DNA from 3 places in the Bradyrhizobium sp. 33ap4 genome. Region 2 is predicted to be linked to each of the others. Evidence: predicted binding sites of a transcription regulator. Region 2 holds the regulator's gene; each other region holds the start of a gene.
What was found. Region 2 encodes LexA, which represses DNA repair genes until DNA is damaged. Its sites were predicted from a motif close to TGTTCNNNNTGTGTTCNG; they were not measured.
Positions count from the first base shown of each region.

Region 1: the regulator LexA is predicted to act here: its motif matches at 1,691-1,708, upstream of Q2M23_RS36450 (DNA recombination protein RmuC).
Region 3: the regulator LexA is predicted to act here: its motif matches at 4,900-4,917, upstream of Q2M23_RS30315 (ATP-dependent Clp protease adaptor ClpS).

Region 1 is NZ_JAUMTJ010000068.1:30,882-38,754, forward strand. Features, by position in the region: gene Q2M23_RS36445 (AmpG family muropeptide MFS transporter) at 1-254, opposite strand, end outside; gene Q2M23_RS36450 (DNA recombination protein RmuC) at 442-1,659, opposite strand; gene def (peptide deformylase) at 1,830-2,357, shown strand; gene fmt (methionyl-tRNA formyltransferase) at 2,508-3,443, shown strand; gene truA (tRNA pseudouridine(38-40) synthase TruA) at 3,443-4,180, shown strand; gene dapE (succinyl-diaminopimelate desuccinylase) at 4,395-5,561, opposite strand; gene Q2M23_RS36475 (DUF805 domain-containing protein) at 5,579-6,190, opposite strand; gene dapD (2,3,4,5-tetrahydropyridine-2,6-dicarboxylate N-succinyltransferase) at 6,432-7,277, opposite strand; gene Q2M23_RS36485 (pyrimidine 5'-nucleotidase) at 7,530-7,873, opposite strand, start outside.
Region 2 is NZ_JAUMTJ010000003.1:93,804-101,676, forward strand. Features, by position in the region: partial or broken gene Q2M23_RS03335 (ComEC/Rec2 family competence protein) at 1-1,536, shown strand, start outside; gene Q2M23_RS03340 (hypothetical protein) at 1,533-1,760, opposite strand; gene Q2M23_RS03345 (hypothetical protein) at 1,906-2,334, opposite strand; gene lexA (transcriptional repressor LexA) at 2,591-3,295, opposite strand; gene glp (gephyrin-like molybdotransferase Glp) at 3,539-4,750, opposite strand; gene Q2M23_RS03360 (HAD family hydrolase) at 4,777-5,403, opposite strand; gene Q2M23_RS03365 (hypothetical protein) at 5,840-5,995, opposite strand; gene glyA (serine hydroxymethyltransferase) at 6,083-7,354, opposite strand; ZMP/ZTP riboswitch at 7,391-7,476, opposite strand; gene Q2M23_RS03375 (YybH family protein) at 7,766-7,873, opposite strand, start outside.
Region 3 is NZ_JAUMTJ010000047.1:23,027-30,899, forward strand. Features, by position in the region: gene Q2M23_RS30300 (flavin reductase family protein) at 170-724, opposite strand; gene Q2M23_RS30305 (LLM class flavin-dependent oxidoreductase) at 834-1,934, opposite strand; gene Q2M23_RS30310 (mechanosensitive ion channel family protein) at 2,290-4,635, opposite strand; gene Q2M23_RS30315 (ATP-dependent Clp protease adaptor ClpS) at 4,946-6,676, shown strand; gene Q2M23_RS30320 (tetratricopeptide repeat protein) at 6,684-7,873, opposite strand, start outside.

The DNA of each region.
Region 1 (7,873 bases), on a different contig from region 2:
GCCCAGAGGAATTTCAGCGTGTAGGGCGTGCCGATCAGCGCCAGCAGCCCGATGGTGCCGAGATCGACCCCGGCCTCCTTCATCCAGACCTGCAGCGTCGAGCCCGACAGTGCCAGCGGCAGCCCCGAGGAGAAGCCCAGCAGCAGCACGATCAGCACCCGCGGCTGCAGATACACCGCAAAACTGTCGCGCCAGGAGGTGGCGGCGGGGGGATTCTTTTCCGATTGGGTCGCGGTCACTTCGGGCGCGGTCATGTCCCTCTGTTAGCAGATTCGACCGCAGCTGCCTTGGCTCCCTCTCCCCGCTCTTTCGCGGGGAGAGGGTTGGGGTGAGGGGCTTTCTCAGCGAATTATGACGGGTGCAATGTGCGGAAGCTCCCCCTCACCCGAAATTCGCGCGATGCGCGAATTTCGACCTCTCCCCGCAAGCGGGGCGAGGTGGCTACTCCCCTGCCTGCAGCTTGCGCGGGGCGGGGAACAGGTCGGGGGCGGGCTTGACGAAGCGGGGGACCTCGATCGGGGTCTCGGACTTGCTGAAGTCGAGTTCCTCGATCCGGCCGGCGCGTTTCTCGATCTTGTCGGCGGAGATCAGGATCTGCCTGACGTCCTCGTTCACCTGGCCGAAATGGGTCTGCAGCTTGAGCACGCGATCGCGCAGGCGGCCGAGGTCGTCGCCGAGATGCATCACCTCGTTGCGGATCTGGTCGGCGGCGTCGCGGATGCGGGCGTCCTTCAGGATCTGCTGCATCACCTGGATCGCCAGCATCAAGAGCGAGGGCGATACCAGCACGACGCGCGCGCGATAGGCCTTCTGGATCACGTCGTCGAAGCCGTCATGGATCTCGGCATAGACCGATTCCGACGGCACGAACATCAGCGCGGTGTCCTGGGTCTCGCCAGGGATCAGGTACTTCTCCGCGATGTCGCTGACATGCTTCAGCACGTCGGCGCGCAGCCGCTGGCTGGCGAATTTGCGCTCCTCGTCGCTGCGCGCATCGTGCAGCGCGGTCATGGCCTCGAGCGGGAATTTCGCGTCGATGCAGAGCGGGCGCTGGTCGGGCAGAAACACCACGCAGTCCGGCCGCTTGCCCGACGTCAGCGTGTACTGGAACTCGAACGAGCCCTTCGGCATGCCGTCCTGGACGATCGCCTCCATCCGCGCCTGGCCGAAGGCGCCGCGCGATTGCTTGTTGGCGAGCACGTCGCGCAGCGTCGTCACCTGGGTGGTGAGCTCGTTGAGGTTCTTGTGCGCGTGGTCGATGATGCCGAGCCGCTCATGCAGCACGCGCAGCGAATCCATCGTGTTGCGGGTCGATTGCTCCATCGACTGGCCGACCCGGTGGGTCACCGAATCGAGCCGCTCGTTGACGGCCCGGGCCATCTCGGCCTGGCGGCCGGCCAGCGCCTGCGCCATAGTATCAACCTTGGCATCGACCCGCCCGGAGGATTCGCTCTGGGCCCGCAGCATGTCGGCGAGGCGCTCCTCCAGCTCTTCGGCGCGGATGGCCTGGGCCATTGCGAGTTCCGCGCCGCGCCGGCTGGCGCGTGCGATCACCACCGCAATGGCGAACAGCAGGATCAGCGCCAGCGCCCCAAGGCCGATCAAGGCGTCGGAGACACGGACGGGAAGGTCGCCAATCGTGAGGAGAATCTCGTTCATGCCGGCAGTTGTAGCCGATTCGCGGCCCGGCGCGAACGAAGAGGGAACGGTTATGGCAAATGCATCCCTGATTTTCCGGGTTAATGCGGAGTGAAGAAACGTGGTTAACGTTGTCCTAACGGGTTCCTGAGCGCATTGACCCCATGAAGTCAGCAGCTTAAATCGCCGCCATGGCATTAAGAGAAATTATCATCCTGCCGGACAAGCAGTTGCGGCTGGTGTCGAAACCGATCGAGAAGGTGACGCCGGAGATCCGCAAGCTGGCCGACGACATGCTCGAGACCATGTATGACGCGCCCGGCATTGGGCTCGCGGCGATTCAGGTCGCGCAGCCGCTGCGGCTGATCACCATGGATCTCGCCAAGCGCGACGAGAACGGCGAGACCACGGCGAAGCCGCGCGTCTTCATCAATCCGGAGATCATTGCGCGTTCGGAAGAACTGTCGGTGTACGAAGAGGGCTGCCTGTCGATACCCGAATATTACGAGGAGGTCGAGCGGCCGGCGCGGGTGCGCGTGCGATTCACCGATCTCGACGGCACGGTGCATGAGGAGGATGCGGAAGGGCTCTACGCCACCTGCATCCAGCACGAAATCGATCATCTCAACGGCGTGCTGTTCGTGGATTATCTGTCGAAACTGAAGCGCGACCGCGTGTTCAAGAAATTCGAGAAGGCCGCCAAGCGCGCGGCGGAGTAGGCGCGGTCGCTTTCCCGGACGCGTCATGGCCGGGCTTGACCCGGCCATCCACGTCTTGCTTCGCTGTCGCCGAAAACGTGGATGCCCGGGGCTTCTTGTGCGAAGACGCGCTTCGCGCTTAAGCACTCCAACTGCTACCGAGCCTGTCTAATGCCTCTCCGCCTGATCTTCATGGGCACGCCCGATTTCGCGGTGCCGACGCTGCTGGAGCTCGTGGCCCATGGCCATGAGGTCGTGGCGGTCTACACCCGCGGGCCGAAGCCGGGCGGGCGACGCGGCCTGCAGCTGCAGCCGACGCCGGTCGAGCAGGAGGCGCGCCGCCTCGGCATTCCCGTGCTGACGCCGAAGACCCTCAAAACGCCGGAAGCACTCGAGGAGTTTCGCGCGCATGACGCAGACGCCGCCGTCGTCGTCGCCTATGGCATGATCCTGCCGCAGGCCATTCTCGACGCGCCCAGGCTCGGCTGCTTCAACCTGCATGCCTCGCTGCTGCCGCGCTGGCGCGGCGCCGCGCCGATCAACCGTGCCATCATGGCTGGCGATGCCGCGAGCGGCGTGATGGTGATGAAGATGGATGTCGGCCTCGACACCGGGGACGTCGCGATGGCCGAGCGGTTGCCGATATCGGACAGCATGACGGCATCCGATCTGCACGACGCGCTGGCGCCGCTCGGTGCCGACCTGATGGTGCGCGCGATGGCGGCGCTCGGGCGCGGCGGCTTGCAGCTGACGAAGCAGAGCGCGGACGGCGTCACCTATGCGGCCAAGATCGAGAAGGCCGAGGCGCGGATCGACTGGAAGCAGCCGGCGCATGCGGTGCTGCGGCACATTCACGGGCTCTCGCCGTTTCCCGGCGCCTGGTGCGAGCTCACCGGCGAAGGCGAGCCGGTGCGGCTGAAGATCCTGCGCTGCGAGCAGGCGAAAGGCTCGGGCGCACCGGGCGATGTGCTCGACGACAATTTCGCGATCGCCTGCGGCGACGGCGCGATCCGGATCCTCGAACTGCAGCGCGCCGGCAAGGCGCCGATGAAGGCGGCGGACTTCTTGCGCGGCACGCCGCTGAAGCCGCCTGCGCGGCTCGGCTGATGCCCCGCTACAAGCTCACCATCGAGTATGACGGCACGCCGTTCTCCGGCTGGCAGATCCAGGACACCGCGCCGACCGTGCAGGGCGCGCTGGAGGCGGCGGTCAAGGCGATCTGCGGCGAGGACGTGCGCGTCCATGGCGCAGGGCGTACCGATGCCGGAGTGCATGCGCGCGGCCAGGTCGCGCATTGCGACATCGCCAAGCATTTTCCGCCCGGCCGCTTTCGCGACGGGCTGAATGCGCATCTGCGGCCCAATCCGATCGGCGTGCTCGCGGCTGACATCGTGCCCGACGATTTCGAGGCGCGGTTCTCCGCGACCAGGCGGCACTATCTCTATCGCATCACCAACACGCGCGCGAACCTCGCGCTCGACATCGGCCGCGTCTGGCGCGTGCCGCGCGCGCTCGATGCTGACGCGATGCACGCCGCCGCGCAGCGCCTGCTCGGCAAGCACGACTTCACCACCTTCCGCGACACCGAGTGCCAGGCCAAATCGCCGGAGAAGACGCTCGATCAGCTCGATGTCACCCGTGACGGCGCCGCCGTCAACATCGTGACGTCGGCGCGCTCGTTCCTGCACAGCCAGGTGCGTTCGATGGTGGGCTCGCTGGTCTGGGTCGGCGAGGGTCGCTGGAGCGCCGACGATCTTGCCGGTGCGCTCGCCGCCCGCAACCGCGCCGCCTGCGGCCCCGTGGCGCCGCCGGACGGGCTCTACCTGATGCGGGTGGATTACTAGGCGGTGTGAATGATCTTGTAGGATGGGTAGAGCGAGGCGAAACCCATCATGTGCGCCGCGATTCGAGGTAATGCGTTTCGCTGCGCTCTACCCATCCTACAGGCTGTATCTGGTGCGAGTGGATACTAGATCTAGTGCGAGTGGATACTAGCGGCCCCAATCCCTACTGTGCATGGGGTTGTTTTCGATGTTTTTGTCCAGCCGGGCGGCTGGCCTACCCGAAATACCGCTCCAACACGCCCCGATAGATCCGCGTCAGCTTCTCCAGATCGGCCACCGGCGTGCGCTCGTCGACCTGGTGCATGGTCTGACCGACCAGGCCGAACTCGATCACCGGGCAATAGCTCGAGATGAAGCGCGCGTCCGAGGTGCCGCCGGAGGTCGATAGCTCCGGCCTGCGGCCGGTGATCTCCTCGATCGCGGCGACCGCGAGGTCGGTGAACGGGCCGGGCTGGGTGACGAACACGTTCGAGTTCGACGGTTGCCAATCGATATGGGCGCGGATCCGGTTGCCGCAGGCTTTCGCCAGCCGCTCATCGACCATCTGCCGCAGGCTCTCCTGGGTGTGGTTGTCGTTGTAGCGGATGTTGAATTTCGCCCGTGCCTGGCCGGGGATCACGTTGCTCGCGGTGTTGCCGACATCGACGGTGGTGAATTCGAGGTTGCTGGCCTGGAACTGCGCGCTGCCGTGATCGAGCGGCTCGTCACTCAGCGCCACGATCAGCCGCGAGATATCAGGCACCGGGTTGGAGGCGCGGTGCGGATAGGCGACATGGCCCTGCACGCCGTCGACCACCAGCGTGCCGGACTGCGAGCCGCGCCGGCCGATCTTGATCATGTCGCCCAGCACTTCGACATTCGAGGGCTCGCCGAGCACGCAATGATCGAATGTCTCGCCACGCTCAGCGCACCATTTCAACAGCTTGACGGTGCCGTTGATCGAGACGTCTTCCTCGTCGCCGGTGATCAGGAAGGAGATCGAGCCGTTGCCATTCTCTTGTGGCTTGCCGCCACGGTCCTGCAGATATTGCAGCACCGCGGCGACGCTGCAGGCGATGCCGCCCTTCATGTCGACGGCGCCGCGGCCATAGAGATAACCGTCCTTCACCTCGCCGGAGAACGCGCCGAGCGTCCACGCCGCTTCATCGCCGGGCGGCACCACGTCGGTGTGGCCAGCGAAGGTGATATGCGGCGCCGAGGTGCCGATGCGCGCATAGAGGTTGTCGATATCGGCGGTGCCGGGCTCGGAGAACGTCACGCGGTGGACTTCGAAGCCTGCGGCTTTCAGCAGGTTTTCGAGCACGCCAAGCGCGCCGGCGTCGGCCGGGGTGACGGAGGGGCAGCGAACGAGATCGCGGGTAATCGAGACGGCATCACTCATGCGCCTCGCTTAACACGTCACACGGCGGGTGGACCAGCTTTGTGCGGCACGATATCGATCTCGCTCTGCTGATCCCAGCCGCGCGCGGAGCGCGACCCGCTGTCGCGGCCTTGCCGCACATGGGTTTTCCCAAGCGGATTGGGGCCGTAGCGATTGGGGTAGCTGGTGCCGCGCAGAAAGGCGAGCTCGACGAAGCCCCAGACGTAAAGCACGAAGACGATCAGGCCCGCGGCCGTCACCCAATAGGATTCATCGGAGAGCCGGTCCGAGAACTGGCTCATGAGACCCGGGATCGCGAAGAACGGGACCATCCACCAGCCGCTCTTGTCGCGGTCGTGCAGGCGCTTGATCGAGACCGCGACATAGACCCAAACGAACAAGAACGTTCCGCAGGCCTTGACCAGCAATGCCGGCAATCCGGCCCAGCTCAGCGATTTGTAGCTGTCGGGGTCGAAGGCCCGGAAGATGTCGTCGACATTGAAGCTGAACCCGTTCTTGCCGCCGAGGCCGGCCGAGACCGCCAGTAAAGCCAGGAACATCATCCAGCAGACGATGATCAGCCCTGCGAGCCAGAATTTGGCCCGGTTGACGCGGCCCTTGAAGCCGAACAGGTAATTGGCCCAGTCCATGAAAATAAGCTCCGGGCTGCGGCAATTCTTCGCGGCCCGGAGATATGTCGGCGTCGGATCGAAATTGGTTCGATCAGTCCAGACCCGTCGTCCTGAGGTGCGAGCCTTGCGGCGCAATTGCGCCGCTGGGCGAGCCTCGAAGGATGCACGGCCCCGCTGGTGGCCGTCGACCCTTCGAGACGCCTGCTTCGCAGGCTCCTCAGGGTGACGGTGATGGACTGATCTCGCGGCGAAAAAGCGATCAATCCCGCAGCAGCTCGTTGATGCTGGTCTTGGCGCGGGTGCGCTCGTCGACCCGCTTGACGATCACGGCGCAGGCGGTGGCAGGTCCCGGCTGGCCGTTCTTCAGCGGCTTGGCCGGCAGGGTGCCGGGCACCACGACGGCATATTCCGGGACCTCGCCGACGAAGATTTCGCCGGTCTCGCGGTCGACGATCTTGGTCGAGGCGCCGAGGAACACGCCCATCGACAGCACCGCGCCCTTGCGCACGATCACGCCCTCGGCGACCTCCGAGCGCGCGCCGATGAAGCAGTCGTCCTCGACGATCACGGGCTCGGCCTGCAGCGGCTCGAGCACGCCGCCGATGCCGACGCCGCCGGAGATGTGCACGCGCTTGCCGATCTGGGCGCAGGAGCCGACCGTCGACCAGCTGTCGATCATGGTGGCTTCATCGACATAGGCGCCGAGATTGACGAAGGAGGGCATCAGCACGACGTTGCGGGCAATGAAGGCCGAGCGGCGCACGATCGCGCCCGGCACGGCGCGGAAGCCGGCGTCGCGGAAACGGTTCTCGCCCCAGCCCTCGAACTTCGACGGCACCTTGTCCCACCACGATGCCTTGCCCGGGCCACCCGCGATCTGACCCATGTCGTTGAGGCGGAACGACAGCAGCACGGCCTTCTTCAGCCACTGATTGACCTTCCACTTGCCGCTCGTTTCGCGCTCGGCGACACGGGCCTCGCCCTTGTCGAGCAGCTCCAGCGCGTGGTCGACCGCCTCGCGGACCTCGCCCTTGGTCGAGGTCGAAATGCCTTCGCGGGCGTCGAACGCGGTGTTGACGGTGGTTTCGAGGGCGGACAGCGACATCGGGACAATCCTTGGCGTATCGGGGATTATGACGGGATTTTGCGGGGCTTTTTCGGAATTTGGGGCCGCGGAGTCAAGGCAAACTCCTCCGTCGCCGAGTGGTCTCTCTTCCGTCGTCCCGGCCAAGCGAAGCGCGAGCCGGGACCCATAACCACAAATGCCCGTGTTGCGGCACGCTGGTGCCACGGCGCGTAGCCACACAGAGATTGGTGGTTATGGGTCCGGCTTTCGCCGGGACGACGTGGGGAGAGGTCAGGGCTTTCCGTTCAGCCGCTGCAGGAAGCCGGTGAGATCATCAGTGACATGGTCGACATGGTCGGCGTCGCGGCCTTCGAGCTCCCAGGTCTCGCGCACCACCTCCTGGCTGCCGTCGGGCACGACCAGCACGGTGGTCATGCCGAGCTCATGCGGCACCACGAGGTTGCGCGCGAGGTCCTCGAACATCGCAGCCTTCGCCGGATCGACGTCGTGGAGCCTGAGGAACTTCTGGTAGGTCTGCGGTGCCGGCTTCGGCTCGAGATCGGCGGCGATGATGTCGAACACGCCGTCGAAATGGTTGCCGATGCCGAGCCGGCCCAGCACCGCATCGACATGGT
Region 2 (7,873 bases):
TTCATGCAGGGCCTGCGCGACACCATCGACGCGCGGATTCGCACCACGCTCGACGGCGACCAGCGCGCGATCGCGACCGCCTTGCTCACCGGCCGGCGCGATGCGATCTCGTCGCCGGTCAACGATGCGATGTTCATCTCGGGACTCGGCCACGTGCTGTCGATCTCCGGCTACCACATGGCCGTGGTCGCCGGCGTCGTGTTTTTCGCGGTGCGCGCGCTGCTCGCGCTGTTTCCGGCGCTGACGGCGGCGCATCCGATCAAGAAATGGGCGGCGGCGGCCGCGCTGGTCGCCGCCGCATTCTATCTTCTGCTGTCGGGCGCGGAGGTCGCGACCCAGCGGTCATTCTTCATGACCGCCGTGGTGCTGCTCGCCGTGATCGTCGACCGCCGGGCCATCACCTTTCGCACGCTGGCGGTGGCAGCGCTGATCGTGCTCGCGATCGCGCCGGAGGCGCTGGTGCATTCCAGTTTCCAGATGTCGTTCGCCGCGACGCTCGGGCTGGTGGCGCTGGTGCAGATCGGGCTGCCGAACCTGCTGGCGTCGCCCGACCATTCGGCGACCGCGCGCGTCGCGCTGTGGGGCGGGCGCGAGCTCACGATGCTGATGCTGGCCTCGCTGGTGGCGGGGCTGGGGACGACGCCCTATGCCGCATTCCATTTCCACCGCGTGACGCCCTACGGGCTGCTCGCCAACCTCGCGGCGATGCCGGTGGTCTCGGCGGTCGTGATGCCGGCCGGCCTGCTGGGGCTCGTCGCCATGCCGTTCGGCTTCGACGGCGTGTTCTGGGCGATCATGGGTCTTGGCATCGACTGGATGATCCTGGTGACGCAATGGGGCGCCGCACTCCCGGGCGCGGTCGGCCGCATGGCGGCGTTCGGCATCGGGCCGCTGATCGCAGCGAGCGCCGGCATCATCCTGCTCGGGCTGCTGCGCACGCCGCTGCGCTGGTCAGGTGCGGTGCTGCTGCTGGTGGCCTCGGTCTGGGCGCTCAGGGTGCCGCAGCCGGACGTGCTGATCTCGGGCGACGGCCGCAATGTCGCGGTGCGTGGCGGTGATGGACGGCTGCATCTAATGCACAGCGCCAAGGATGCATTTTTGGTCAAGGAGTGGCTGGCGGCGGACGCCGACGCGCGCACCGCCACCGATGCGTCGCTCGGCGAGGGCGTCTCCTGCGATGCCAGCGGCTGCGTGACCCAGGGACCCGGCGGCGCCTTCGTCGCGCTGGCGACCCGGCCGGAGGCCCTAGTGGACGACTGCGAGCGCGCAGGCCTGATCGTGACGGCGCGGCCGGCGCCGCAGGGCTGCGCGGCATCGGTGATCGATGCCGAGCGGCTGCGCCGCCACGGCGCGCTGGTGCTGCGACGGAGCAGGGACGGCTACGTCGTCGATGCGGTCAAGCCCGGCGGGATCGACCGGCCGTGGTCGCCGGCGGTTCCCGGCGACGGCGAGAGCGAGACGACGCTACGCGCCCCCGCGCCGCGGCCTGCGGTGGATGCGACGCCGGCCGAGACCGATCTGCAGGGCGATGATTAGCCGTGGTCCGGCAAGGGCGCGCTCGGCAGCTCGAACAGGCCGAGATGGTATTCGTCGGAGTCGGGGCCGGCGTCGGGCTTCTTGACGAGAGTGAAGGAAGCCTCGGGAAATTGCTCCCAGACTTTCAGGTCGTCGGCCGTTACCGTCAGCCAACCGAACCGGAACATGTAGCGGCCCGGTTCCGTGACGCGTCCAGCCTTTTGCCATGTGACCTTATCGACCACCGCGCACGTCCTCCGTACCCGATGATGCGCCAAGGTGCCGGCCGACGCAAATCTCCTTCTGCGCCCCGGAAGCGGGAGTCCGGGGTCGCCCGAAATTGCTTAGGTCATCCGCCGCCGAACAGCTCATTCCACGGCGACGATGCGCTCAACCCAAAAACAGCGTTGCGAATGCGGAAGGCCGCCGCTCCACAACCTTCGGCTTCTGCTCGACCGGCGGATGCAGCGCCGGCAATTGCAGCACGCTGACGCGCTGTCCCTCGACCAGCTGGGTCACCAGCACATGGCTGCCGTCGGGGAATTCGACCGCATCATGATGCCGATCGGGCACGTCGGGCTCGACTTCGTTGAATACGCCGACGCGATAGTTCAGCGTCTTGGTCCAGATCCAGCGGCTGTCGTAGCGAACGTTCTCGGCGAAAGCGAGCTCGGTGCCCGGCAGCATGCAGACCGCGACAGTGGGGTCATTCTCCGAAGCAAAGCCGCGGGTCGACGTGCCGCGGAACGTCGTCGTGATCAGCGTCTCTCCGACAATGGCGGGGCGCGATGCCACGGCGTGCAGACTATAGTCACACATCGGATGGCTCCTCATTTCGAGGTAGCGACCCGTGCCTCTCCTTGAGGCATTAGGGCCTCTACCAGAGTGGACGATAGCGAACGAGCGTCTGCTCGTTTCTGGGCGATTGTACGACTGGTCCGAGATCGCTCCGATCACAAACACGCGACGCTGCGCGAGAGGTATCGGAGCGCATCGGGCAGGCCGTACGCTACACTATCATGCAAGGAACGATCCGACGTGTTGCTCGTTCCCGGCCGCCGCAAGTATTTGCAATTCAGTATTTGCGATAAAGGCCGATCAGCTTGCCCTGGATGCGGACCCGGTTCGGCGGCAGGATGCGCACTTCATAGGCGGTGTTGGCCGGCTCGAGCGCGATCGATGCGCCGCGGCGGCGGAAGCGCTTCAGGGTCGCTTCCTCCTCGTCGATCAGCGCCACCACGATGTCGCCGGTATTGGCGACGTCGTTGCGCTGGATCAGCGCCATGTCGCCGTCGAGGATGCCGGCATCGACCATCGAGTCGCCGCGTACCTCGAGCGCGTAGTGCTCGCCGGCGCCGAGCATGTCGGGCGGCACGCTGATGGTGTGGCTGCGGGTCTGCAGCGCCTCGATCGGCGTACCGGCGGCGATCCGGCCCATCACGGGGACCGCGACCGGACGGTTGCCGTCGTCCTCGGCAATCGGCGGCGTGCTGGCGCGCCGGCCGAGGGTGCCTTCGATGACGCTGGGCGTGAAGCCGCGGCGACCGTTGCCGCCGCCGGCCGAGAGTTCGGGCAGCTTGATGACCTCGATGGCGCGGGCGCGGTTCGGCAGACGGCGGATGAAGCCTCGCTCCTCCAGCGCAGTGATCAGGCGGTGGATACCGGACTTCGAGCGCAGGTCGAGCGCATCCTTCATCTCGTCGAAGGAGGGCGGTACGCCGGCCTCTTTCAGACGTTCATTGATGAAACGCAGTAGTTCGTACTGTTTGCGCGTGAGCATCTCGAGTATTCCCCCGGTTGATAGCGTCGTTCGATTCCGAGACTCTTCTGGTGGGGCCTGCAGGCCGGGCCTGACCTCAGGAGCATGTGCTCGATGCACCTGCTTCCATGCAGCTTCCCGAATGTAGACACCAGCACTCGAAACAAATCATGAACGGACACTATATGTTCGATATGTGTTCCGCAACCACTTAATTTCCGGTGAACGTGTCGGGCAACGCACAATCGGCGGGGCGCGAAAACCCTATTCGGGCAGTGTCAGGATCTCGCATTCGCTGCCTTCGACGGCCGCCGCCGCGAACGGCGGGCGCACGAGAAGTGCCCGTGCCGCAGCGAGATTCCCGAGCAACGACGAGTCCTGCTGCGTCACCGGCGTTGCGATCAACGTGCCGTCCTCGCGCGCTTCGAGCCGTGCACGCAGATAGTCCTCGCGCTGGTCGTTGGCGGCGAGGTCGCGGCCGAGCAGGGCGCTCGTGCGGCGATGATGAATCACTTTCCGGCCGCTCAGCGCCCGAATCAACGGCACCAGGAACAGGAAGGCGCAGACATAGGACGACACCGGATTGCCGGGCAGGCCGATCACCCTCATCGCGCCGAGCCGGCCATGCATCATCGGCTTGCCGGGCCGCATCGCAATCCGCCAGAACGTCATGTCGACGCCCTCGGCTTCCAGCGACCGCTTGACGAGATCGTGGTCGCCGACCGAGGCGCCGCCTGTCGTGATCAGGACATCGGCACCGGCCTCGCGCGCCCGGCGGATGCCCGCCGTGGTCGCCTCCACCGTGTCGGCGGCAACGCCGAGGTCGACGGTCTCGGCGCCCTCGGCGCGCGCCAGCGCCCGCAGCGCGTAGCCGTTGGAATAGACGATCTGGCCGGGGCCGGGCTGCGAGCCCGGCATCACCAGCTCGTCGCCGGTCGCCAGCACCGCGACCTTCGGGCGGCGGCGCACCGCAAGTCCCGGATAGTTCATGGCGGCCGCCAGCGACAGCGCGCGGTCGGACAGGCGGCTGCCGCCGGCGAGCAGCACCTCGCCCTCACGGAAGTCGACCCCAGCCGGGCGGATGTGCCGCCCGACGCTGGCGGCCTCCGTGATCGTGATGTGGTCGCCGTCGACGGCGGTGTCCTCCTGGATGATCACCGCGTCGGCGCCATTGGGGATCACGCCGCCGGTGAAGATCCGCACCGCCTCGCCGGCGCCGACCGTCCGGTCGAACGGCCGGCCGGCGGCGACTTCGCCGATCACCTTGAGCCGGGCCTTTAGATCAGCCGCATCGGCGGCGCGCACCGCATAGCCGTCCATCGCCGACATCGGCTGCGGCGGCTGGGTGCGGAGCGCCGCGAGGTCGTGCGCAAGCGTGCGGTGGTAGGCGGCATCGAGCGCGACCATCTCCTCCGGCAGCGGTTCGGCGCCGGCGAGGACGGCGGACAGGGCATCGGCAACCGGCATCAGGGCCACGCTCAGAGTTCCTCAATTCCTAGTCTTCAAATTCCAAGTGCGGTCAAAGCCCTTGCCACGTCATCCGTCGATGTCACGTGGATAGCATAAAGGCCGCGGGCCCGCGCACCTTCGATATTGGCGGCCAGGTCGTCGAAAAACAGGATCCGCGACGCCGGCACGCCGATGGCTTTTACCACATGATCATAGGCCTCGGCGTCGGGTTTGCGGAAGCCGATGCTCGAGGACAGGAAGACGTTGCGGAAATGGCTGAGCAGCTCGGCATGGGTGACCGAGAAATGCGCGACATGGGCCGGATTGGTGTTGGAGAAGGCGTAGAGCGGCATCCGCTTGGCGGCCGCCGCGAGCAGCGGGGCGATGCCCGGCATCTCGCCGGTGAAGATCGCATTCCAGCCTTCGAGGAACTGGGCGTCCGTGATGTTGATGCCGAGCGTCCGGCGCAGATTCTCGAAGAATGCCGCGTCGTCGATCCGGCCGATCTCATGATGCTTGAAACTGTCGTCGACGACAAAGCGCGTGGCGAGCTCGGCGGGCGCACACCCGGCATGCTGCGCCCAGTGCGCCATCACCTTGTCAAAGTTGATGTCGAGCACGACGCGGCCGATATCGAACAGCAGCACGTCGACGGAGTTGGGAGTGAATTGCGAGGTCATTGCATGAAACCGTGTACGAGAATTGCGGGCAGGCGGCAATGTCCTCGATTTCAGTGACCGGTGTGTGGATTGTACGTGGCGTTGCATCCATCGCGAGACTGTTCCCGCGCACACCACCGTCGTCCCGGCGAAGGCCGGGACCCATAACCACCGCATTTGATCAGGAACGGGATCGTGGCCCCAGCGTCGCGCAACAATTGAGATTGGGGTAAGGGGTCCCGGCCTTCGCCGGGACGACGGCGGGTGTCGTCGCTTGTGCGTCAAACATCCGCATTCTCGCGACATGTCTGTCCGAGCCTTGCTCTTCGTTTCACCCTATATTTTTGCTACGGGGCTTGGCTTGCCGCGTCGGGCAACTCAGTGGCACGCGCGCGCGCTTTCAGGGTACCAAGCGACTTGATACCTGCCGGCGGCTTGGTGCCCGCCGGCGTCGCTCTCACAGCCTGGACAGCGCCAAGCCGAGGTAACCGATCAGCGCACCGGTGCTGAGAATGATGACGACGAGCGCCTGTTCCGAGCGTGCTTGCAAGGTTTTCCGGGTCACGGCGTTGGACGCTCCGTCTTCGAGATCATGCGGTCCAACGAACAGCAACGATTTCCGTTCCGGTCCTTCCCCCGGGAACCTTCACGACCTGCCGAGTGACGCGACGGGCGCGGAACAGGAACGCAGGTCGGCCGCCTACGAGGGCGGCGCGATCCCCGGAACGGGGAAAGCGCGGCACATCTCGACGCTGATCGACCTCAGTCGCTTGACGACCGCTGCATCTCCCTTCGACCGGAGGGACTCCGCAATGAGTTCGGCGATCAGGCGCATTTCGGGCTCGCCCATGCCGCGCGTGGTCGCCGCCGGCGTCCCGAGGCGAATGCCGCTCGGCTTGAGCGGTGGATGCGGATCGTCGGGAATGATCTGCTTGTTTGCGGTGATCCCAACGGCGTCGAGGATGTTCTCGGCCGCGCTGCCGTCCACGCCGACGCTGGCCACGGTATCCACGACCATCATGTGATTGTCGGTTCCGCCGGTGATCAACGTCATGCCGCGTTCCATCAACGCTTCGGCTAGGACCTTCGCGTTGCGCATGACCAGCCTTGCATAGGCATGAAAATCGGACGTCGAAGCCTTCTTCAGCGTGACCGCGGTTCCGGCCACAACGTTCATGTGCGGACCTCCCTGCAATCCCGGGAACACCGACGCGTCTATCTTGCCGGCGAACTCCCGGCGACAAAGAACGATGCCGCCACGCGGCCCGCGAAGCGTCTTGTGCGATGTCGTCGTCATCACGTCGAAACCCGCATCGAGCGGATTGCGCAAGGCGTTGCCGGCGATCAGGCCGCCGTAATGGCTGACGTCGGCCATGGTCAGTGCACCCACTTCATCGGCGATGCTCTTGAAGGACGCATAATCCAGATCGCGCGGATAAGAGCTGTAGCCGCACAGCACCAGCTTCGGGCGGACGTGCCGGGCCATGGCGCGGAGCTCATCGAAATCGATGGCGCCGCCGTTTGACGGCTGCGTCTTGTAGCGGGCGAAGTTGAAGAGCCGCCCCATGTGCGACACCGGCGCGCCATGAGTGAGATGGCCGCCGTGTGAAAGGTCCATCGCCAAGATCGTATCGCCGGGCTGCAGCAGGCCGAGATACACGGCCTGGTTCATTGGCGACCCGGACAGAGGCTGAACGTTGGCATGTTCGGCGCGGAACAGCGCGCAAGCGCGCTGGCGGGCAAGGTTCTCTATCTGGTCGGTGAATTCCTGGCCGCCGTAATAGCGACGTCCCGGATAGCCCTCGGAATACTTGTTGGTGAACACCGATCCGAGCAGCTCGAGCACCTCGGGATAGGTGTAGTTCTCCGACGGAATCAGCTCGACGCCGTCTTGCTGGCGGCGCTCTTCGCCCTCGAGCGCAAGGGCAACTTCCGAATCGTTGAGATGGAGTTCATTGCGGAATGACGGCATGGTCCGGGCTCCCTAAGACGCTGGATCATCAGCTGAACGGGTTGCCCAGGCGAACGGCGTTGAAACCCTTCGCGCTTCACCGTGGTCAATTCCACGTAAGCTCGCCAGTCGCGCGAGGGACGAATGAGCCTGCGAGGCTCATCGCGAGCAGAAGGCTATCCAATCCCCGGCGGGCTCGCAAGGGTTGGTTGCTGGCGCCGCCGCGGGCCCAGCGTTGGGCGAGATCGAACATCTGGCGACAGCCACGGCAATGGCGACCAAACCGAGGGACGTCCGGCTTACCCAATGAACCGATGTCCCGATGATCAATGCCGTCTTCGGCTGAGGGCCAATAAGGTGCATGACCATCCGTCACTTGCGGGCCGTCAGGCTTGCGGGGTGGCTGACCGTGTGGCTGTGGCACCCGCGAATCTATTCCTTGACGAAGATATGAGACTTTATCTTCCACTGCCCGTCGGGTTGGCGTTCAAGCAGTCTCACGGTGCTGCCAGAAATTGGCGCCGCCTTCTCATTTATTAC
Region 3 (7,873 bases), on a different contig from region 2:
CATGAGCGTTGGCTCGGCCAGCGGTCGCACGGCCGGGCCAAAGCCATCAAACGCGTGCAAGACGGGTCGTCAGCATTGCGCCCTCAAGGCGACGCAGCCCGACAGCTCTCAAACGATTGAGAGAGGATCGGGTACCTGGACCCGTCCGCCTCGCAGATGTCAGTACGTTTCAGGAAAATTCGTTCCAGCTCACACGCCGCGCATCGACGTCGCCGAGCTCGACCGGATCATGGATGTTGCGCACGCTCTGGAAGCCGGAGCGCAGATAGATCAGCGGGTCGACTGTGGTCGCGGCGCGGACGTGCTGGACCTCGCCGATGAAGATCGAATGGGTCTTGGTCTCGAGCTCCTGCGCCAGCACGCAGTCGAACGCCGCGACGGCATCCTCCAGCACCGGGGCGCCGGTGGCGCCGGTGGTCCAGCGCCCAAACGCAAAACGGTCGTCGCCGTTGACGCCCTTCTGTCCGGAGAAGGTCAGCGCCAGCAGCGCGTGGTCCTCGTTCAGGAAGTTGATGACGAAATGGCGCTCCTCGCGGATGCGCTGATGCGCGCTGGCGTTACGGTTAACGCAGACCAGCACCGAGGGCGGATTGTCCGACAGCGAGCAGGCCGAGGTCACGGTCAGGCCGGTGCGCTGCCCGGTCTCCGAGCCGACCGTCACCAGCGCGACGGCGCCCGCGCAATGGCGCATCGCCTGCTTGAAACTCTGTGCGTCGACCGTCATGCCGCAAACCCTGTCTGAGCATGATCCGCCGGATCATGCTTCGGTAAAAACACTTCGTACAAGATATGCGAGGCGGGGTGCGAGGCAAGCCCCGCACCCCGCGCAGCTGTCATGCAGCCTTCTCGAACTCGGCTCCGAGATGCTTGAGCCGCGGCATCACCTCGCTCTTGAGCAGGTCCAGCGAGTGCCGCCAGGCTTCCGGCTTGTGCTTGTAGTCGAAGCCGAACACACAGAGGACGCCGAAGCCGCCGACGTCCCGGTAGATCTTCTCGATCTTCTCGGTGACCGTCGCGGGCGAGCCGACGATCCAATTCCGGCGTGCGCAATATTCGACGGTGACGTCGCTGTCGGGCACGTCGGGCGCGTGCTTCAGATAGTCCTTGAAGCCGAAATGGCCGAGCAGCGGCAGGAAGTACTCGCCCATCATCCGGCCCATCATGTCGCCGGTCGACAGCTTCCACGCCTCCTCATCGGTATCCGCCACGAACACCTCGCGCACCAGCCGCCAGTCCTTGCGGCTCGGCTTGCGGCCGGTCTTGGCGGCGCCGGCCTCGACCGAATCCCAGTGGCTGCCGACATAGGCCGGGTTGAGGTTGAGGCTCATCGGGATGAAGCCGCGCTCGCCGGCGAGCTTCAAGGTGTCCGAATTCTTCGACAGGCCGGCGACGCCGATCGGCGGATGCGGCCCCTGCAACGGCTTGATGTGCGGCTTGAGGAAGTCGAACATCGTGTCCGGCTTGCTCACTGTCCAGTACTTGCCCTTGTGCGTCCAGGGTCCCGGCTCGGACCACATCTTCAGGATGATCTCGAGCGCCTCGCGGGTCATGTCGCGGTTCTGGCCCGACATGCCGTCGACATTGAACATCGCCCAGTCGCTGGGCAGGCCCGAGGCCGCGACGCCGAAGTTGAGGCGCCCGTTCGAGAGATGATCGAGCATCGCAACGCGGTTCGCGAGCTCGGCGGGATGATGATACGGCAGCAGGAAGCCGCCGGGCCCGATGCGCAGATTCTTGGTCTGCAGCAGCGCCTGCGCCACCAGCAGGTCGGGCGACGGGTGCGGCTCCCAGGGTGCGGTGTGATGCTCGCCGATCCAGGCTTCCTGGTAGCCGAGCTCGTCGAGCCAGCGCAGCGTCTGCAGGTCCCAGTCGTGGCCCTCCTTCAATCCGCACTCCGGCGGGTGCGAGGGCATGGTGAAGTATCCAAGCTCCATGTGCGTTTCCTTCCTTCGCGTTGGGTTCAGTCGTGCAATGCGTCTTGCCGCGCATTGCATGACGATCAGCAAGCGCTGTGCCAGCGGAGGAAGTCGCAGGGAATGGGTGAGAACGGCCGGATTTCGGCCGGCTGCGCGCCGGTCAGCGGGCTTGGCAAGGCTGGCAGCGTCTCACCGTCGCGAGACCTGTCGCAACCATGAGACGCGCCGGCAAGCATTCGCGCTGGTTGGCTCGGGCTGCCTTCGCACACACGGAAGCAGATACTCTCGCGGAGACTCCCCCTCACCCGAATTCGAGCTTCGCTCGAATTCGACCTCTCCCCGCAAGCGGGGCGAGGTGAAGCAGAGCGCCGGATCAGCCCGCCGCGCGGCGCGGCTGGGCGTTGGTATCGGGCTCGGAGGGTGGAGGAAGCTGCATCAGGATGGTCTGGCCCATCGAGGCGATCTCGATGCCCTCCTCCTGGAAGCGCCGTTTCATGCGGCGGTTGAACTCGCGTTGCACCGCCCAGCGTCCGCTATCGGTGCAGCGGATCTGGCCGACGATGGTCACGACCGAGCCGTCGACCTTGTCGACGCCCCACAATTCGAGGTCGCCTCGAATGAATGCGCGATACGCCGTCTCCTGGCGCATTTGGGCGACGATGTCCTTCAGCACCTCGCCGGCGCGGTCGGTGTCCTCCTTGTAGGACACGTTGACGCTGACCGCGGCATTGCCGGCGCCGCGGCTGGAATTGGTGATCGTCGTCACCGCGCTGAACGGCACGACGTGCACCGAACCGTCGCCGGCGCGCAGCCGCATGGTGCGGATCGAGACGTTCTCGACCACGCCCGAGAGGCCCGACACCGTGACGTTGTCGCCGACCTGCACGGTGTTCTCGATCAGGAGGAACAGCCCGGTGATCAAGTCCTGCACCAGCTTCTGCGAACCGAAGCCGATCGCGATGCCTACGATGCCGGCGCCGGCCAGCAGCGGCGCGACATTGACGCCGATCTCGCTGAGCGCCGTGAGGCCGACCACCGCGACGATCATGCAGAACAGCGCGGTTCGCAGCATCGGCTGAAAGGTGCGCAAGCGCGCGGCGCGGGCGTAATGCCCGTCGCGCGACAGGGTCTCGATCTGCCGGTCCATCAGCGCATTGGCGACTTCCCAGATCACGGCCGCGGCCAGCGCGGCAATGCCGATCGTCACCAGCGCCGAGATCAGGCGGCTTCCGATCTGGCCGCCATAGAACCAGACGATGGCATCGACGCCCCAGACCTCGAGCAGCGCGACGAAGCCAATGAAGGCGATCACTGCCGTGACCACCTTGCGCAGCAGCGGCAGATAGCGGTTGGCGCGCGTCTCCAGCCCCGGGAAGCGCTGGATCAGCTCCGGGCTGATGCGAAAGCCGCGATCGATCAGGCTCAGCACCACCATGGTAACGAGGCGGGTAACCAGCAGCACCGCGACAGTGCCGACGAAATATTGCAGCAGCAGCGAATAGCCGTTGCGGATGTTGAGCGCCCACACTGCCCACAGCGCGAGGTCGAGCGCGATCGCCAGCACATGCCAGAGCGCCGCGAGCCGGTTGCGCGTTCGCGCCGCAAGCCCGGTGCGATCGGCCGGCGCGCGGATGGCGTCGGCGACCTGGCGGCGGCACTGCAGGATGATGACGACGACGAACAGATGCACGACCAACATCACGAGCCGGATCAGCGCGGCATAGCCGGCGCGATGCAGCCCGAGCAGCAGCGCGACATTGGCAAAGGCGATGCCGGAGACGCCGACGGCGACGATGCGCCGGGCCCAGATCTCGATATAGGCCGCGGTCTCGGCACGGACGCGGAACAGGCCGAACGGCCCCGCCAGCGCGCGCACCGCGCAAATCAAGACGCGCGAGAACACATAGGCGTTGACGACGGCCAGGATCACGAGCCGCGTGGTCGATTGATCGCCGATCTCGGTGCCGAGCAGCGCGGTGGCGATGCCGCCGAACACGACGACCGGCAGCAATTCGAGCAAAAGGCGCCCAAGCACGAAGGGCAGCCGGACCAGCGACTGCCAGGCCCGCGCCAGGCTGAGCCGGCGCCGCTGCAACTCGGGCGCCGGCGTGACGTCGGCAACCGACGACGGCGGATCGACGATGGCGAGCGTCTGCACCGGCATGCGCGCGGTCTGCGGCAGCCGCGCTTCCAGGAACGCGACCGGCCGCTTGATCAGGCGGAACACCACCCATTCGGCGGCCAGCGCGCAGCCGAACACCAGCGCCAGCTTCCAGGCGATATCGATCAAGAGGCCATAGGCGACCGGATCGTTGGCGGTACGCACGAACCAGTAGTAGAACGCCGGGAAATGCGTCAGCGTGCGCGCGACGTCGGCGACCTCGCGCGACATCTCGCCGACCTGCTCGGACACCATCAGCAACAGCTGTGCGCCGAGGCTGTCGGCGGTGAGCGGGATCGGCGAATGCTGCTCCGGCGCAGGCGCCGGCTGGGCCGCCGCCTGCGGCGAGGCATTGGCGATGGCGCGCAGCGTGTTGATGATCTCGCCGCGCTTCTTGTCGTCCTGCAGCGTGTCGAGCGCACGTTTCGCCTGCTCGGGCGTCAGCGCGTCGCCGGTAGCGGGTTGCGGCGGCGCCGGCTTGGCGGCCGGCTGCGCCAGCGCGGGAGAGACGAACAAGGTGAAGACGAGAAGCAGCGCAAGGCGAAGTTTGTGCGACACGAGGGCCTCATAAAATAACTGCGCGACCGCAAACCCTTGGGAGGAATCTGCTCTCGCGCTCGCGCCATGTCGGATACTCCTTTTCGCCCCGATGGTGTGTCGGAAGTTTGCCGCTGTGACGGCCATCTCTTGGCATTTACCGCAACACAATCGTCACAGGCGTTGAGCCGCGTTTACACTTCCAGTGCGCGTTCCCGGCCGGCTCACTACACGTCAGGGGTGAGACCGCAGAATCTTTCGCTTGACGCGCAGGAGCCGCCGTGATGTTCTTACTTTGTTCTTTTGTTCCCAATTGCGTTTCGGGAGTTTCATGCACGACGTTTTTGCCGAGAACGGTCCGGTCAGGCTCTTCATCCATGATGACGACGAGACACCGATAGAATTCATGCGCAACCTGCTGCGCACGGTATTCGGCAAGTCCCGGAAAGAGGCTGTTGCCGTCACCGCGCGAATCGAGGCCCAGAACGGATTCGCATGCGGCCCCTATCCCGCGACGGTGGCCAAGGCACTGCTGGAGTCCGCCCAACAGCTGATCCGCAACAACGGGCATCCATTGCTGATCACCGCATCGGCCGCCGACGCGGCCCGGCCGTGCGATCTCTGTGGCGCGCTGGAGCCCGTCACCGACGTGTTTCTCATCCGCCGGACAGTCTGCCTGTGCGGCAACTGCCTGATCGCCGCGCGGGCAAGCTCGGAAAATCTACCGAGCGAGGAGTTCAGATATGCCTTCATGGCGCTCGATTGGCATTTTGCCGGGACGCCGCGCAATCAGATCATGACCCGGTCGCGACAATTTCCCGGTCACATGCGAGCGGACGTTCAGATCGCGATCGACAGGTTGTTCGATGTGCCGATCCATTTCTTCGGCATTCATGAGCAACACCGCTATGAGACCCTCGCGATTGCCTCGCTGATGGAGAACAGCCGCAACGCGCCGCCGATCGCGCCGCCGCAGTATCACGACGTCGACGTTGGCGAGCCTGAGTCGGTGAAATGCCTGACCAATGGCTTGTGGCTATGCCAAACCGGAGAGCTGCGCTACGCGGTGCTGCTCAGCTACCATCGTGATTATCAGACCGAGCCGGGCTTGCGGATCGAGCTCGCGGTGCCCGCAGGCGTCGCCGGAAACGCCTTGGTGCAGCGGACCTTTGCCGAGCTGGAAGCGGCCGTGTACGCGGCACGATCCTATCGCGGCAAGATCCTGTCGCTCGAGGATGCCGCCGACTATCGCGGCCGCGCCCGCGGCGTGACCGTGCATCGCCTGCCGACGGTCGCGCGCGATGACGTGATCCTGCCGGACCGGACGCTGCGGCTGCTCGACCGCAACGTGCTCGACTTCGTCGAAAGCCGCGATCTGCTGCGCGAGCTCGGGCAGTCGACCCGCAAGGGCATCCTGCTCTACGGCCCGCCCGGCACCGGCAAGACCCACACCATTCGCTATCTCGCCACCAACCTGCCGGATCACACCACGCTGATCATCACCGCCGAGCAGGTCGGCCTGCTCGGCGCCTATATGAGCCTCGCGCGGCTGCTGCAGCCGACCATGGTCGTGATCGAGGATGTCGACCTGATCGCGCGCGACCGCGAGGACATGGGCGGACCGTGCGAGGAATCGCTGCTCAACAAGCTGCTCAACGAGATGGACGGCCTGAAGGAGGACTGCGACATCCTGTTCGTGCTGACCACCAACCGGCCCGAGGAGCTGGAAGGCGCGCTGGCCGGCCGGCCCGGCCGCATCGACCAGGCCATCGAGGTGCCGGTGCCCGACGAGACCGGGCGCGGCAAGCTGATCCGACTGTACGGCAAGGGCCTGCCGCTCGAACCGCCCGTGGTTGACGCAGCGGTGCAGCGCACCGCCGGGGTCAGCGCCGCATTCATCAAGGAGCTGATGCGCCGCATCGCTCAGGCCAGCATCGCCCGCGGGGGAGGCCAGGATGTCACTGCTGACGACATCGGCGCAGCGCTGAACGAGATGCTGTTCGACGGCGGCCGGCTCAACGTGAAGCTGCTCGGCGGCGCGCAGGGGATGAGTGCGGGGTGATGGCCGGTCAACGCACTAAACGTGCCGGCAACAGCAACTCGCGCTCGCCGCCGGCGAGCCGCGCGAGTTCGTCCGACACGCGCGCCAGCGCGCGATCCCAGGCCTGCGGTCTGTCCTGGCGGAACAGCCGCATGGTCGGATACCAGGGCGTGTCGGCGCGATCGCGCAGCCAGCGCCAGTCGAGCGCATAGGGACACAGCATCCAGACCGGGCGGCCGAGCGCGCCGGCGAGATGCGCCACCGAGGTGTCGACGGCGATGACGAGATCGAGCGCGCAGACGGCCGCCGCGGTGTCGGCGAAATCGCCGAGCGTCGGCGCGAGGTCGACGATACCTGCGCCAAGGGCTCGCAGCACCGGAGCATCGTCCGGCCGCGGCTCCTTCTGCAGGCTGTACAGCTGCACGCCCGATGTGACCAGCCGCGGCAGCACGGCGTCCGCCGGCAGCGAGCGCTGGCGGTCGCCCTTGTGCCTGGGATTGCCGGCCCAGACCACGCCGACCTTCAGCGCGGTCACGCCGGCGAGCGCCTCGCGCCAGCGCGCGAGCTTGCCGGCATCCGCCCGCAGATAGGATATCGCTGCGGGAATGGTCTCGACGGTGGTGCGGAAGATCCGCGGCAGGCTCAGCAGCGGCAGTTGCAGATCGAACGGCGGCAGCGGCTCGCCGCGCGCGAACACCGCGACATCGGGCAGCATCGGCCGCAGCAGCGCGACCAGCCCCGGCTGCACCTGCAGAATGATCCGACCGCCCCTGCCCTCCAGCATCGGCACATAGCGGACGAAATTGATGGCGTCGCCGAGTCCATATTCGGCAAACAACAGCAGCGTGCGTCCCGCCAGCGGCTCACCCTGCCATTCCGGCTCGTCGAACACCGGATCGCCGTCGCTGAGCATCTTGGATTTGCGCCGCCACTGATACTCTTCGAACCCCTCCTCGAACTCGCCGTTCATCAGCAGGAAATGGGCGTGGTTGTAATGCGCCAGTGGCTGCGTGGGATCGAGCGTGATGGCGCGGCGCGAGGCCACTAGCGCGGCGTCGATTTCGCCGGCATTGCGCAGCGCGACCGCAAGATTGGCGTGGCCCTTGGCATAGAGCGGGTCGAGCTCGATGGCGCGCCGATGCGCCGCGACCGCCGCCTCGACCAGATTCTGCGCCTCGAAGATGATCCCGAGATTGGTGTGCGCGGCGGCGTAGTCCG